2 regions of the Alkalibacterium psychrotolerans genome follow, and region 2 is predicted to be linked to the other one. Evidence: riboswitches for the same ligand, from Rfam matches in the RefSeq annotation. Region 2 holds a riboswitch; the other holds the start of a gene.
The links. Region 2 has a riboswitch for lysine ahead of ACYVLS_RS11175 (Na+/H+ antiporter NhaC family protein). Riboswitches for the same ligand answer to the same signal wherever they lie in the genome.

Region 1 (8,191 bases), on a different contig from region 2:
GTAATACTTAACGCCTCTGACCAGATTGCGCTCGTCAAAATTGAACAAGGCGGTATGGAGTCCGTGGATATGCCCTTTTTCCTCATTTCTGACCCCAAGGAAAGAAAAGTTTGTCTTCGCTAAAGATGAATAAAAGGAAAAATCTTCACCGAATAAATAGGGTTCTTTGAGGATGTCTACGGACAAATCAGCTTTATCTGCACTTTTCTCTACACTATCCAAAAGACTTACATCATTATAAACAGCGGGGTACCCCTTTGCGACAATCAGTTCCGATGTCGTTCCGTACAGGGTGTCTGCTGAATAAATGATGTCCGTCAGCTTATCCTTTATCTTTTCCAGATCTTCCGGTACATAGGTACGAATAGTTCCTTCAATATAACCGTTCGATGCCACAGTATTTATTGCTTCACCGGCTGACAGTTTTCCAATGTGCAGGATGTTATGATGCAGACCATCAAGAAAATACTGCTGGACTTGTGCCAGTTGAGTGGCGATGTGATTCACTGCGCCTAAGGCACTATGCCCCTGGTCTTTCTGGGCGACGTGTGCAGAGAGACCTTTCACTTTAATGCGGTATTCCGTTGCGCTCGCCATGAGAAAACCTGGTCGTGTTGCCAATTGTCCTTCAGGCACATCCGGTCCCAAATGTAGACCATAAATATGTGTAACATTATATTCTTCAAAAGGGAAACTTTTGATGACAGCATCAGCACCGGCGTTGGATTCTTCTGAAGGCTGAAAAATCAGCATGACATTCTTCTTGAGCTGGTTCTGATCAAATAAATCCTTTACCAGAGACGCAAAAGTCAGCAGAATAGACGTGTGACCATCGTGACCGCAAGCGTGCATCCTGCCTTCGTGTTTAGAAGAAAAGGGAAGACCGGTTTCTTCCTCAATTGGCAAAGCATCAATATCCGCTCTGAATCCAATAGTTTCTGAACCAGGATCAGACCCTTCAAAGACTACAATCGTAGCGGTATCCAAAGGAGTAAAGTAGTCTATTCCCAGTTTATCGAGCTCGCTGCGAATATAATCAGCTGTTTTGAATTCTTCGAAAGACAGCTCAGGTATTTGATGCAGGGTTTGTCTATGCGTCGTCAAGCGTTCAAGTAAATCAGTCATGTGTACCTCCAGAAGTTTAGTTAGTCATTAATTTTAATCGTTTAATTGTCTTAATGCGGAAATGATTGCCACTTTTTCGGACTCGACTTCGCTTGTCTGTTTAATTTTGCGGGCAGGAACGCCGGCAACAACTGTATTTTCCGGTACATCTTCTGTGACAATGGCACCGGCAGCCACAACAGAGCCTTTTTTGACGGTCACACCTTCAAGTACAACGGCATTTGCTCCAATCAGAACATTGTCTTCAATCACTACTGGTTTAGCGCTGGCCGGTTCAATGACACCGGACAATACCGCACCGGCACCAACGTGGACATTTTTTCCGGTTATGGCACGGCCACCGAGGATGGCGCCCATGTCAATCATTGTTCCTTCGCCTACGACAGCACCGATATTAATAACGGCACCCATCATAATGACGGCATTTTTTTCGATGACGGCATGTTCACGGATAAAGGATCCCGGTTCAATACGGGCGTTGACACGCGTAGCATCCAGCAAGGGAATCGCTGAGTTGCGTCTGTCCTGCTCGATAACCAGATCAGTCAGGTCATTGCTGTTGGCATCGTAAAAGGGCTGCCAGTCATTTAAATCGGCAAAGATAGTGTAGCTGCCTTCAGCTCCAAATACTTTAAATGTGCTGGGGAAGTCGTCCTTTTTCAGGTTGGTGTTCACATAGATTTTTAGAGGGGTCGTTTTGTTCGATTCGCTAATATATTGAATAATTTCTTCTGCTTTAAAGTTTTTCATCATTACACTCCTAAGTTAGAATACGTATAAAATCCGTTATTTTTTGTTATCAGTTTTTCAGCAGCATTCAGCGCTCCATTGGCAAAAATGTCTTTTGACTGAGCTGTGTGCTTGATGGATATGACTTCATCGAGGCCGGCGAACAGCACTTCATGTTCTCCAACGATGGTGCCGCCGCGGATAGTGGACACACCAATTTCTTTTTTCTCACGTTTCTGGTCAGTCTTGCTGCGGTCGTACACTTCCTCGGCATCCGAACGTCCGTTAGCCTTAATAGCGTCCAGCAGTTTGATTAATGTCCCGCTCGGCGCATCAATTTTCTGATTGTGGTGCTTTTCAATCATCTCAATATCATAATTGTCCATCAGTGGTGCAATATGTTCCAGAAGTTCTGTGACGATGTGCACGCCGTAACTCATATTGGCACTGAAGAAGACGGAAGTCTGTGTCGCTTTATCTTCCATGAGTTCAAGCAGCGTGTCTTTTTCACCCGTTGTCGCGATAACCATTGGATGGTTATAATCTGAACGTAAGAGAGACTTGGTCAATTCAGGGTGGGAAAAGTCAATGACACAATCCGCTTCGGGAAGGTTTGAACTGAAGGAAGAATAGACCGGATAAGGACAGCCGTCTTTATCAGGAGTCACAACGCCTTCGATAGAATGGCCTTTTTCTTCTGCCAGGGCAGCGACACGTTTGTTCATTGCGCCATAGCCTACGAGCAATATCCTCATATTATCCTTCCTTTCTAATGGAATCAAGCAAGTCGGTCAGTTGGGAAACCTCTTCTTTTTCAAGAGAGACGAGAGGCAGTCTCAAACTGTAGTTACCGTAGCCTAAATGGCTTACGAGTGCCTTGATAGGAATCGGATTAACATCCATGCCTAGTGCGTCAACTAGAGGAAACAGCTTACGGTGAATGCCAAGAGCAACTGACGGTTCAGACAGGGCATGAGTGTACATCTGCTGGTATGCTTCAGGCAGAGCATTAGCCAGGACTGAAATGATTCCGTGTCCGCCTTGGGCAAAGTATGGCAGGGCGAGGTCGTCGTTCCCGCTGTAGAAGGAGAAACTGTCATCGACGACAGCCTGCAGGCGACTGAAATGTGCCAAGTCACCGGTAGCGTCTTTCAGCGCAACAATATTTGGATGCTGAGCCAGTTCCTTCAATGTGGCCGGTTCAATTGACATACCGGTTCGAGAAGGCACGTCATATAGCATAACTGGAAGGGATACAGCATCGGCAATTGCATTAAAGTGGGCCAGCAGACCTTTTTGGCTTGTCTTATTGTAGTAAGGGGTAATCACAAGTAGACCATCAACTCCCAACGCTTCTGCTTCTTTTGATGCAGCGATGGTCTGAGCAGTATTATTCGATCCAGTTCCGGCAATCACTGAGATATCTCCATCAGCGACTTCAACAGCGATTTTCAGCAGTTTTGCTTTCTCTTCAGACGTTAAAGTGGAAGATTCGCCGGTTGTTCCATTGACGACAAATGACTGAATCTGATTGTTTTTCAAAAAAGTTAAATGCTTACGAAAAGCGTTATAGTCTACCTCTTCGTTTTTGAATGGTGTCGTTACTGCAGCGGCAGCTCCGGTAAATAATCGGGTCATATTAGTTGACATCCTTTCCTTCAAGTAGTTGGTTAAGAATTTGGACAGCGTTCCAGGCCGCGCCTTTTAAGATGTTGTCACTCACTGACCAGAGGTGGTAACTGTTTGGCAGGCTCGGGTCGCGACGAATGCGTCCGACGTACACGCCTTTTTTATGAGCGGCTTCGATTGGCGTTGGATATACTTCATGTTCAGGGTCATCCTGGACAATGATATTTGGGAAGCTTCCTAGCAGCTCTCTCAGTTCTTCTACTGATGGGCTCTCCTTTAACGTGAAATTGACCGCAACAGCATGAGCATGAGGCACGGGGACTCTTACACATGTGGCAGTGACAGCCAGATCAGGCTGATTCAGGATTTTCTGAGTCTCATGAATCATTTTCTGTTCTTCTTTAGTGTAGCCGTCTTCCATAAAGACATCAATTTGCGGGATGACATTATGGTAAATTGGCTTATTGTAATTTTGAGGCGCTTCGCCTTTTTCACCTCTGTCCAGATCTTCGATTCCTTTCCAGCCGGAACCGGAGACAGACTGATAGGTTGTATAAGCGACGCGGGTCAATCCATACTTTTCAGCAAGCGGCTTCAAGGGGACAACCGACTGAATAGTTGAACAGTTCGGATTCGCTATGATGCGACGTTTAAGCGACGGCTTGTTCACTTCGGGTACAATCAAGTCGATTGCCGGATCCATGCGCCAGGCGCTTGAATTATCAATGACAACCGCTCCTGTTTCTTCAAATAAAGGCGCGAACTGCTGACTGATGCCGCCGCCAGCGGACATGAGTACGTAATCAAACTGACTGTTTCTGACTTTATCCTCGGTCAGTTCTTCTACTATATAGCTGTTACCTTTAAGCGTAATTTCCTTTCCAGCTGAACGAGCTGAAGAGAAGAGGGTAAGGGAGTCAAACGGAATCGCTTCTTCATCAAGAAGCTGTAGCATCGTTTGTCCGACTAAACCTGTGGACCCGACTAGTGCAATGGAGGTCATGTAAAAATTCCTTTCTGTATGAGTAGTTTCCTGCATTTATAAATCAAAGGTCTGACAGAGCAGACGTGTAGCATCTTCACCGTTTTCTGCATCGATGACATAGGAGACACTGATTTCAGATGTGGTGACCTGGTAAAAGGGGATGGACGCATCAAGCAGTGTTTTGAAAATTTTTGACGCAATACCGGTCATGTCTCTCATTCCGGCACCTATGACAGAAACTTTGCAGTAGGTGCTTTCAATTTTGACATACAAATCCGGGTAGTCTGCTTTCAGGGAAGCAAAAAGCCCGTTTAAATCTCTTTCGTCAGACTCCTTGAAGGTGAAAGACAGCTGCAGACCGTCCTGATTCTGAATGTGAGAAATCATATCAATATTAATCTCTGCTTCTTCCAGTTTAACAAATAACTGCTTTAAAAACCCCTGACTTTCATGTGGAAATGTAATGGTGACGTGAGCCATTTCCTTATCTAAAGCGACCCCAGTCACAGCTTTGCGTTCGAGTATCTGATCATTTGGCACAATCCATGTTCCTCTCTCTGTTGATAATGTTTTAGCTAAATAGATAGGGATGCTGTTATTGTTTGCCAGCTCCACACTTCTTGTCTCGAGTACACCGGCACCCAGGGCAGCCATCTCCATCATTTCTTCAAAAGATACCGTGTTCCATCGTTTGGCTTCAGGGAAGATGCGCGGATCGGTGGAGAAGACACCTGTGACATCGGTGTAGATTTCACAGGGACAATCCAGAGCTGATGCGATAGCCACGGCTGTCGTATCCGAACCGCCGCGACCAAGAGTGGTCAGTTCGCCTTCTTTATTGAATCCCTGGAAGCCGGCCACAATAACGATATCATGCTCTTCGAACAAATTATTAAAGACCTCGGTTTTAATGGAAGATATTTTACTCTTCATGTGTTTGCCGATGGTCTCGATACCGGCCTGATAACCTGTCAGCGGTTTGGCTCTGACATCCAAATCATTAAGGGCCATGGACAAAAATGAGATTGTCTGCTGCTCGCCAGTCGTTAATAGCATAGCCAAGTCCTTATCATTAGGACGCTTTGTCAACTCATTGACGGATTGAAGGAGGTTATCGGTAGTTTTCCCCATGGCAGATACAACAACTACTAACTGTTCGTCCTGTTCAATCCTAGTTTTAAGATGTTCAGCAATATTCTTAATTTTCAGAAAATCAGCAACGCTTGATCCTCCAAATTTCAATACACTTCTTTTCATAGCGACTCCTTTTTAACTATCTGAGTTTTAAAGACGGGCTGCTCTTGTTTTTAGATAAACAAAAAACAAGCCGGGAATGCCGACTTGTTCCAAAAAGTATAGTCACAAGTGGAAGCACTCCGTTAAGCAAAAAGCCATACGGCAGTCTGTATATTGTTCACATACAGCCCAACGCGCCAGTCTCTGTAAAGTCTAACGTGTTTCGGCAAATTTCCCTTTCCCTATCAGACTTACAGGTCTTCAACTAATAGGTACTGATGATTTTTGCGCCTCATCCATAAAATAGTTATGTAATTTTCTATATAATCTTAACAACAATTTAATCATAAGTAAAGGCAAGTTCTCATTTTTTTTAAATCAGATAACCAGGCTTCTATTAACACCTTTTTTACATGAATGGAATCAGCCTCTAAATTAAATACAGTAAATGAATGTTTTTGGTATACATAAGAATAAAAGCAGCAATAAACAACCATCTAGTCTGCTCGGTGCAGGCAGGGTAAAGTATCAACAAATATTTATACACGTTTTATAATGTTATGCTGTATTTAACTCATTTACCCCTTATCGAGTGCATAAATTTCCAATAGGTTTGTGAAAGTGTTATCATGGAGGTGAAAAATACAAAGGAGGAAATATGATGAAATCAAAACGGAGTGAGGCTGCTAATGAGCCGAGAAGAGCTGCTGAAAAACCTGTTCATGTATTCTCGGAAATAGGTGAACTTAAAACAGTATTGCTGAAAAGGCCAGGGAAGGAAGTAGAGAATTTAACGCCTGCCAGTATGGAGCGCCTGCTTTTTGATGAAATCCCACATCTGCCGGTAATTCAGAAAGAACACGATCAGTTTGCAGATGTATTGAGAGAAAATGGTGTGGAAGTTGTTTACTTGGAAAAACTTACCGCAGAAGCAATTGATGCCGCAGATATCAAAGAGGAATTTGTAGATAGAATGCTGAAGGAATCAGAGATGCAATCAGAAACCGTTGCGGCTGCCCTGAAAGCTTACCTGCTGTCTAAAGAAACTCTGGATATGGTTGAAACGATTATGGCCGGAGTTAGAAAAACCGCAATCGAGGTGGAATCCAGACATCTGGCTGATATCGTTGATACAGAAGACTACCCCTTTTACATGGATCCGATGCCGAACCTCTATTTTACACGCGACCCGGCAGCTGCTATGGGAAATGGTGTGACCATCAATACCATGACGTTTAAAGCCAGACGTCGCGAGACTCTCTTTACGGAAACTATATTCCGCTATCATCCACGCTTCAAAGGTGAGGGGATTGAGATGTGGCGTGACCGCAAGTCAGATACCTTCATGGAAGGCGGCGATGAGCTGGTTTTAACAGATAAAGTACTGGCCATTGGTATTTCTCAGCGTACTCAACCAAAAGCCATCGAGGAACTGGCGCATTCTCTCTTCAAAAAGAACAGCTCTTTTGATACTATCCTGGCTATTAAAATTCCTGATGTGCGCGAAATGATGCACCTGGATACCGTATTTACCATGATAGACAGAAACGCATTCACAATTCACCCGGGTATTTTAAGACTGGACGGGTCAATCGACACCTATGTTCTGGAACGGAAGCAGGACTCAGACAGTTTCAGCATCACCCACGAAACTGATTTGCAGAAAGTACTGAAGAAGGCTCTCAATGTTGATTCGCTGAACCTTATTCAATGTGGCGGCGGAGACGTTATTGCGGCACCTAGAGAACAATGGAGTGACGGATCGAATACCCTGGCTATTGCTCCGGGAGTCGTCATTACCTATGACCGTAACTATGTTTCGAATCAGCTGATGCGGGACAATGGCATAAAAGTTATCGAAGTCCCTTCAAGTGAACTCTCAAGAGGAAGAGGCGGTCCACGGTGTATGAGTATGCCGTTAGTCCGTAAAGATGTAGAACAGCATTAGGTTATTTAAAAAGTAGGATGGATGGACACTAATCATTTACCTTAAGGAGGACAAACCATGCACAATGTTTTTCAAGGACGAAGCCTGCTGGCGGAAAAAGACTTTACTAAAGAGGAACTGATGTATTTTATCGACTTCTCTATTCATTTAAAGGAGCTGAAAGCAAAAGGCATCCCTCACCGTTATCTGGAAGGCAAGAATATTGCCCTCATATTCGAGAAAGCATCTACGCGTACCCGTGCGGCTTTTACAGTAGCAGCGAATGACTTAGGAGCTTTTCCTGAGTATCTGGGCAAAAACGATATTCAGATTGGCAATAAAGAATCTGTAGAAGATACAGCAAAAGTATTGGGGCGCATGTTCGATGGGATTGAATTCAGAGGGTTCTTGCAGAAAAACGTCGAGCTGCTCGCAGAACATTCAGGTGTACCGGTATGGAACGGACTGACCGATCAGTGGCATCCAACTCAAATGATAGCTGATTACATGACACTGAAAGAAAATTTTGGAAAACTGGAAGGACTGACGCTAGTTTATAC
Region 2 (8,191 bases):
AGAACTGCCTGAATTGTCAGAACTGCAGGTTATGCGCCACTATACTAACTTGTCAAACAAAAACTTTGGTATCGAAACAGGCTTTTATCCTTTAGGATCCTGTACGATGAAATACAACCCTAAAGTAAATGAAGACATTGCCCGCTACCCTGGTTTTGCCAATATTCATCCGCTTCAGCCAGTGAAAACGGCTCAGGGCGCTTTTGAACTAATGCACAGACTGGAAGAAAACCTGAAAGAAGTAACCGGTATGGATGCTATTTCGCTTCAACCAGCAGCTGGTGCACAAGGCGAATGGGCTGGACTGTTAGTCTTCAAAGCCTATCACCAGGCTAATGGGGACGGTGAGACACGTAAAAAGATTCTCGTTCCCGATTCAGCACACGGCACCAATCCAGCCAGTGCAGTTGTCGCCGGCTATGACGTTGTGGAAATCAAGTCCAACAAAGAAGGACGAGTCGGCGTCGATGCGTTGAAAGAAGCGGTTGGACCGGATACAGCTGGTCTAATGCTGACGAACCCGAATACCTTAGGCTTGTTTGAAGTGGATATTGTCGAAATTGCTGAAATAGTTCACGAAGCGGGCGGACTGCTGTATTATGACGGAGCCAATGCGAATGCTATATTAGGCAAGTCCACACCTGGCGAAATGGGCTTTGATGTGGTTCACCTGAACTTGCACAAAACATTCAGCACCCCTCATGGAGGTGGCGGACCGGGATCTGGTCCTATTGGAGTGAAAGAGTACTTGAAAGACTTCATGCCATCACCGCGTATTGAAAAAGAGGGAGATACGTATTCGGTCACGACTAATCACAAGCAGTCAATCGGCCGCGTGAAAGGCTACTTTGGTAACTTTGGCGTCAACGTTAGAGCGTATTCCTACATTCGTTCTATGGGAGCGGAAGGCCTGCAGCAGGTTTCTGAAGATGCGGTTCTGCACGCCAACTATCTGAAAGCACGTCTGTCGCCATACTACGACACGCCGTATGCCTCTCACTGTAAACACGAATTTGTCTTGAGCGGTAACCGACAGAAGAAACTGGGTGTTCGAACGCTCGATATTGCCAAACGTTTACTTGATTATGGTTTCTATGCACCAACCGTCTACTTCCCGCTGATTGTTGAGGAATGTCTGATGATTGAACCGACAGAAACGGAAGCAAAAGAAGAACTGGATGCCTTTGCTGATGCGATGATTGAGATTGCCAAAGATGCAGAGTCCAATCCGGAAACCATCACCGGTGCACCATTCCATAAAGCCGTTAAACGCTTGGACGAAGTGACCGCTGCACGTAAACCGGTTGTGACTTACCAGAAAAATTAAGGTACACAGTCTGATCTCAGCAGAAAAGGCGTAGTCATTGCCTGAACTGTTGGAGTAAGCTAAACTGAATACTATTAAATGAAACAGGCTCTTTGGCTTCCCAGTTGAAAGAGTCTGTTTTAATAGGGAGAGAATGTATATGGATTTGCATTTAAAAGGGAAAACGGCACTGGTTTTGGCTTCAAGCTCAGGTTTAGGGAAAGCTATTGCAAAAGAACTGGCTCTGGAAGGCGCAAACGTCATGCTGACCAGCCGTAGCAAGGATAAACTTCTGGCGGCTAAAAGGGAAATTGAACTCGTTGCAAAAGGGAAAGTGGATTACATGGTTTCAGATTTGACGGACGGAGAGAGTATTAAAAGTCTGGTTGATGTGACCCGTGATACTTTTGGACCGATTTCAATTCTGGTGAATAATACGGGAGGGCCGCCAGCCGGCTCATTTGACGATTTGACCGATCAGCAGTGGCAGAAAGCATTTGACCTGACGCTGCTCAGTTATATCCGCACCATCCGCGCCGTGCTGCCCGATTTGAAAGAAAACGGTGGGCATATTCTGAACAATACGTCATCATCAGTGAAGCAGCCAATAGACGGCCTGTTGCTCTCAAATGTATTCCGGATGGGAGTCCAGGGCTTATCGAAGAGTCTGTCACAGGAACTGGCAAAAGACGGGATTATGGTCAACACCATTGGAGCCGGACGTATTGAAACCGACCGATTGACCGAACTGGATTCCAGTCGTGCCGAGCGTGAAGGTAAGACGAAAGAAGAAGTCCAAGCAGCCATAAAAGAGCAGATTCCGGCCGGCCGTTACGGCGAGCCGAAAGAATTTGCCAAGATGGCAGCCTTTTTAGTATCAGGTGTGAATACTTATGTCACCGGTCAGACTATTCTCGTTGACGGCGGGTTGACAAAAGCTTATTAGTTGGGCAGTACCTTTTCTTAGAAATGGTTCATTTTTTGAAAATAGGGTTGCATAAAAAGACAGAAGATTGTAAACTATATAAAGTTGAAAACTGAAAAAAAGATAGAGGCGCAAAGAAAAAGAGTATGGACTAAGAGGGTGACTCCCGATGACTAGTGCAAAAAGGGTTCTTTGCCGAAGAGAAGGTGAGCGTCACTTGCTTTCTCTGGGCATTCGTTTAATAAGCGGGTGACTGTCACGACATTCGTGGAGCACTATCCTTTAAATGCTGTCCTTATTAAGCATCTGGGGAACTGTTCCTGGGTGCTTTTTTTCTGTTTTAAAAAATGAAATAGGAGATTTTACTTATGAAAAAACGCATTGTACTACCCCTTGCAGCTCTGCTGTTATTAATACCAACACCTGTTTTCGCCGAAGAGGTAGAAGCCGGCATGGCCTCGACTTTAGGAGCCGTGACTCTGATTCCGCCACTTGTGGCTATCGTATTGGCTTTTATCACTAAAAACGTGGTACTGAGCCTGTTCTTCGGAATTTTTTCCGGGACAGTGATTGCCCAGTATGCGGGTGGAGCCAATATTTTGTCTGGTCTCATCTTTGGTTTTACTGATATTGTGGACTATATTCTGGAATCTCTGGCGGATCCGTGGAATGCCGGAATTATTCTTCAAGTCCTCGTCATTGGTGGTCTAATTGCTTTGATCACGAGTTCTGGTGGTGCGCGAGCGATAGCGGAAAGTCTTGCCAGGAAAGCCAAAGGTCCAATCAGTACACAGCTGGTTACGTGGGCACTGGGACTGCTGATTTTCTTTGATGACTATGCTAATGCCTTAATTGTCGGACCAATTATGCGTCCGGTATCTGATAAAATGAAGATTTCCCGTGAACGTCTGGCTTTTATCGTTGATGCAACTGCCGCGCCAATCGCCGGTATCGCACTGATTTCAACGTGGATTGGCTATGAAGTCGGTCTGATTAACGATGCCTATCAGTCTATCGGAATGGATGTGAATGCCTATGGGGTCTTCCTTCAAACCATTCCTTACCGTTTCTACAATATTCTGATGCTGTTTTTCGTTGTCCTGACGTCTGCAACCTTGCGCGAGTTCGGTTCAATGAGAAAAGCTCAGGAACGTGCGCGAGATACTCATGAACTGATTGCCAAAGGGTCAACTGCTGTGAGCGAAGATGAAGAGTTGGAAGTCATCGCTAAAGGCAAACCTTCCATCTGGAGTGCACTCGTTCCAATCGGCTCTCTGATAGTCTTCAGTTTTATCGGTTTTTACACTGATGGACGCCAGACCTTACTTGAGTCAGGCGATGCCGCGATTATTGATACGATTCAGAACTCTCCGTTCTCCTTTGTCACATTAAGAGAAACCTTCGGCGCTTCTGATGCCTCTGTTGTTCTGTTTCAGGCAGCTTTAATCGCCAGTATCATAGCCTTAGTCATGGGTGTGTCAAAAGGACACTTTACATTTGGTAAAGGCATCGACATATGGGTCAACGGAATGAAGACATTGATGATTACCGGAGTAATTCTTCTGCTAGCTTGGTCACTTTCAGGCATTATGGGAGAGTTGGGAACAGCTGATTACCTGGTGTCCCTACTAAGTGATACAATGCCGCCATCCCTGTTGCCGACCGTTATTTTCCTGCTGGGGGCTGTTATATCCTTTGCGACAGGAACATCCTACGGAACAATGGGTATTCTGATGCCGCTGGCTATTCCGTTAGCAACAGCTATGCAGCCTGAAAATGCAGAGTTTATCGTTATGTCTGCTGGTGCTGTTCTGACCGGTGCCATTTTCGGGGATCATTCTTCACCGATTTCAGATACAACCATTCTGTCTTCCATGGGTGCGGGCTCAAACCTGCTGGACCACGTTAAGACGCAGCTGCCATACGCTTTGACGATTGCCGGTATATCCATCGCATTCGGTTACCTGCCTACTGCATTCGGCTTGAACGTCTATATTGTATTGGCGATTGCCTTCCTGGCCGTCATTGCTGTAGTCTTCATCTTCGGTAAAAAAGTCGACACAACTGCACAACTGGAAAAAAGTAAATAACAGATGAAAAGCAGGCTGTCCTAAATTAGGGTAGCCTGCTTTTTTTTGATATACCGTGAATAGCAAGTTTTTTTAACCAAAACAAAGAAGGAGATGAAACAGAAGTGCTGTTTCATCAAGAACCATTTTAATAGGGCGATGCTGTGAATCATAATTGATGGGGTTAAATATAAAATCAACACCATTTAATTAGATGGCAAGGGAAAGGAACCTATAATTGCAAGTAAGTATTAACTGAGATGCTCTTTCAAATTGAGTTGGCTGAATAACCTGGGATAATAGTAACCGGGGTAGAGACTCCCAGCCTAGTTGGCCGAATAACCCAGTATTACAGTAACTGGACCAGAGTCTCCGAGCTGAGTTGGGTGAATAACCCAGTATTAATGTAACTGGGAAAGTCACACCCAATGAGTTGATACTATCTCTCTTAAAATCTAATAAAAGACATTTTATAACAGTTTAGTTGATACTCAATGGACATTGAGTATCCTCCTTCGACAAGGCGTATTCATTGCAAGAATTACTCAGTTTTCTTACCATTAAATCAAACAATGTGTTAGTGAAGGAGAGAGCAAAATGGAAATAAAAGTCATTAGAGAGGACATCACCAAACTGGACGTGGATGCGATAGTGAATGCGGCCAACAAGTCTCTTTTAGGAGGCGGAGGCGTTGATGGGGCGATTCACCGAGCTGCCGGTCCCGAGCTGAAAGAAGCATGCAGAGAGCTGAACGGAGCAGAAACCGGCGAAGCTAAAGTCACACCTGGATTCGAATTGCCTGCTGATTATGTCATCCATACTGTGGGGCCTGTTTACAGTGACGGCAATAGCGGTGAACCAGAAAAGCTGAAGGATTGTTATAGAAACAGCTTGAAGAGAGCGAACGAAAAAGAGCTTAAGACAGTAGCTTTTCCTGCCATCAGCACAGGAATCTACGGTTATCCGATAGAAGAAGCCTCCGCTATAGCTGTGCATACTTTACGCGAAGAAGCTGCTAGTAATCAGTCAGTCGAAACAGTTTACCTTGTCGCGTTTGATAATAAAACAGAAGAGGCTTTAAAGAAGAGTCTGGAAAATAAGGAAGGGGATAAATAAAATGAAAAAGTATATCCGTTTTGGTCTGATGATTCTAACATCGACCGTTATTATGTATTTTCTAATGTATCTGAATATCTATGAAATCAGTCATTTCGAGTTCAGTCAGACGCGAATTTTTATGGCTATTATGATGGGAGCTGTCATGGCGGTTGTCATGCTTCTGTTTATGTGGAATATGTATACCAATAAAAAAGTTAATGCGGCCATTCTTGGGTCCGCGGCAATAGTGTTTGCCCTTATGCTGTTTCTCGTCAGAAGCCAGTCAACAGTAGATGACACGTCCTGGATGAGAGCAATGATTCCACACCATTCCATCGCTATTCTAACAAGTGAACGGGCAAACCTTGAAAATCCACGAGTTCAGGAGCTTGCTGACGAAATTATAGAAGCACAGGAAAGAGAAATACAAGAAATGAATGAGCTGATTGAAGAACTTCAAAATGAATCAGAAGAAGATTAAACAGTTACAAAAAACTCCCTCGCTTTTCCATAAGGAAAGGCAAGGGAGTTTAGTTATTGGATTATCAGCGATCAGATAGGGGTTTTGACTCTTCTGGAATAGCTTCCGTGGAGTCTTTAGTTTGTCCAATAGCATAAGTCAGTGCATAACAGGCTGCAGCAATAATAACCGCAATGAGGAGCCTAACCAGACCACCGCTGCCGTCGAGATCAGCAAGTGCATTTGTATTGGATACCACTGCTACCGGTGAAGCCATAACCAGTCCTAAAATAGAGGCATAAGTGAAGCCCGGTTGAGTTTTAAAGAAGTAATCAATCACTTTACTGATTAATATTATACCGACAACCATTCCTAAGGCATATACCAGCAGGAGAATAGTAAAAGGAATCAGATTTTCCATATTAAAGGTACCCAATGCTTCGGTAAAGCCGTTGATTGTGTAAATGACGGCATAATAATAACCGATAATCAGCATGAGTAGGGACCCGCTGACCCCAGGAATAACCATTGCAGCAGCCGATATCAGGCCAACAAAGAATAAGGCAAGCATCGGACCAACTTCAAGAGATATGCTTTGAACGCCTCCGCCTGCCACTTCAGCCACTCCCATCCATGCAACCAAGATGAAGAAGAGGATAAACAAGATAATATGAACAGGGCCAATCGCTTTTCCTTCCACTTCAAGACTCTTTCTGAAAGAGGTGCGTAAGATAGGCAGACCGCCTAAAATCAAGCCGACAAAGGCAAAGGCAGTGTAAAGTGTATATGATGCAAGCAGCCATTCAATCACCATTGAAAAACCGGCTACGCCAATTAAAGCACCGATAATCAAAGGTACCAATATTTTCAAACTGGCTTTCTTTTCTTTTCGGACATGAGTAAATGCATGAATCACGTCATCGTAAATCCCGAAAGAAACAGCCATCGTTCCGCCGGATACTCCGGGAATAATATTTGAAATACCGATAAACAAACCTTTTATTGCCATCCATATGTAATGCATAATGTGCTCCTTTTTATTAATTCATGAGTAGTGTGTACGAGCTTCATTTTACCACATTTAAAAAATATTAATAGCACTAAAATACCCTCATTCCCACTATTGATATCGGAGAATAGGGGCAGAAGATATTAATTTAACTTGTTGATATATTTTTTGACTTGTGTCACAAATCCTTGATCGCAGGCAATTTGAAGTTCATCCCCTGACAACAGTACAGTATCGCTGTGAGGCATAAATTCATTACTGTGGCGTTTTATCCGAATACATTTTGCATTATAGGGCAATAATAATTGACTCATATGCATGCCATCCAAGTAGCTGTTAGGTTCGACAAAAACATCCATGTGAATTAACTTTCCTTCAAAAACGGTTGGAAAGCGACTCGTTTTATTGTAAAGAGTTATTTCATCTATTGGTTCAAGTCCAAGTATATCAGCTATAATATAAGCGGTCAGACAGACTACAGCAATCGGCATCATTTGTGTAATAGAACCTGTTATTTCTGTAAGTAGTACTATTGCTGTTAACGGCGCTTTTGATATAGCTGTAAAAAAGCCACCCATTGAAAAAATAACGAAATTTCTAATAAATTCATCTTCAAGTCCTGTTCCTCTAAGCACTAGATTGCCGAAAATCCCACCTAAGACTGCACCAATAGTCAGCATGGGAATCAGCATCCCAGCAGGTATGCCTGAACCATATGCAATATGAAAGGCGATAAAGCGAAAGGCGAGTATGGCAAGAAGAGTGAGTGTTGCCGTCCTCACAGATGCGATATCAGTAATGACTCCCGTTCCGCCACCCAGCATGTCTTCCCAGAATAGTCCAGTCGGAATGACAATCAAAAACGGAATAAAGCCTAGTAAATAAACGGGAATAGGTAACTTGGCGTACAGTCTGGGTACAATAAATACTGTTTTCTGAAAAACCCATCCAGCTACAGCTAAGAACACACCTAAAACGGCCAGATAAAAATACTTATCAAGCGGGAACTCAGCCATTCTCCCTAAAGCCAGTGCAGGCTGGGAGCCAAATATGTAGAAAGCAATAAAGTTAGCTGTAACCGATGCAGAGAAAACAGATAAGATTAAAATTCCGGAAAAACGGTGATGCACTTCTTCTAAAATAATAACTAAACCAGTTAAAGGAGCATTAAAGGCAGCAGATAGACCTGCTGCTGCACCACTTGAAATGAGTATGTTCTCCTGTGATTTATTACCTTTTAACAGACTGTTGATGCCCTGACCAACTACTCCTCCAACTTGAATGGATGGTCCCTCTCTACCTACTGGGACACCCATACCCAAGA

Region 1: it holds a riboswitch for lysine, as region 2 does, so the genes downstream of both, ACYVLS_RS07945 (aspartate kinase) here and ACYVLS_RS11175 (Na+/H+ antiporter NhaC family protein) in region 2, are expected to answer to the same signal.

The regions. Positions count from the first base shown of each region.
Region 1 is NZ_BAAGPH010000045.1:7,898-16,088, reverse strand. Features, by position in the region: gene ACYVLS_RS07970 (M20 metallopeptidase family protein) at 1-1,125, opposite strand, end outside; gene dapD (2,3,4,5-tetrahydropyridine-2,6-dicarboxylate N-acetyltransferase) at 1,159-1,875, opposite strand; gene dapB (4-hydroxy-tetrahydrodipicolinate reductase) at 1,878-2,609, opposite strand; gene dapA (4-hydroxy-tetrahydrodipicolinate synthase) at 2,611-3,492, opposite strand; gene ACYVLS_RS07950 (aspartate-semialdehyde dehydrogenase) at 3,494-4,486, opposite strand; gene ACYVLS_RS07945 (aspartate kinase) at 4,523-5,725, opposite strand; lysine riboswitch at 5,830-6,008, opposite strand; gene arcA (arginine deiminase) at 6,366-7,652, shown strand; gene argF (ornithine carbamoyltransferase) at 7,710-8,191, shown strand, end outside.
Region 2 is NZ_BAAGPH010000137.1:15,897-24,087, reverse strand. Features, by position in the region: gene gcvPB (aminomethyl-transferring glycine dehydrogenase subunit GcvPB) at 1-1,327, shown strand, start outside; gene ACYVLS_RS11180 (SDR family oxidoreductase) at 1,467-2,252, shown strand; lysine riboswitch at 2,348-2,517, shown strand; gene ACYVLS_RS11175 (Na+/H+ antiporter NhaC family protein) at 2,600-4,321, shown strand; gene ACYVLS_RS11170 (O-acetyl-ADP-ribose deacetylase) at 4,898-5,416, shown strand; gene ACYVLS_RS11165 (DUF305 domain-containing protein) at 5,418-5,879, shown strand; gene ACYVLS_RS11160 (DUF368 domain-containing protein) at 5,944-6,882, opposite strand; gene ACYVLS_RS11155 (ClC family H(+)/Cl(-) exchange transporter) at 7,011-8,191, opposite strand, start outside.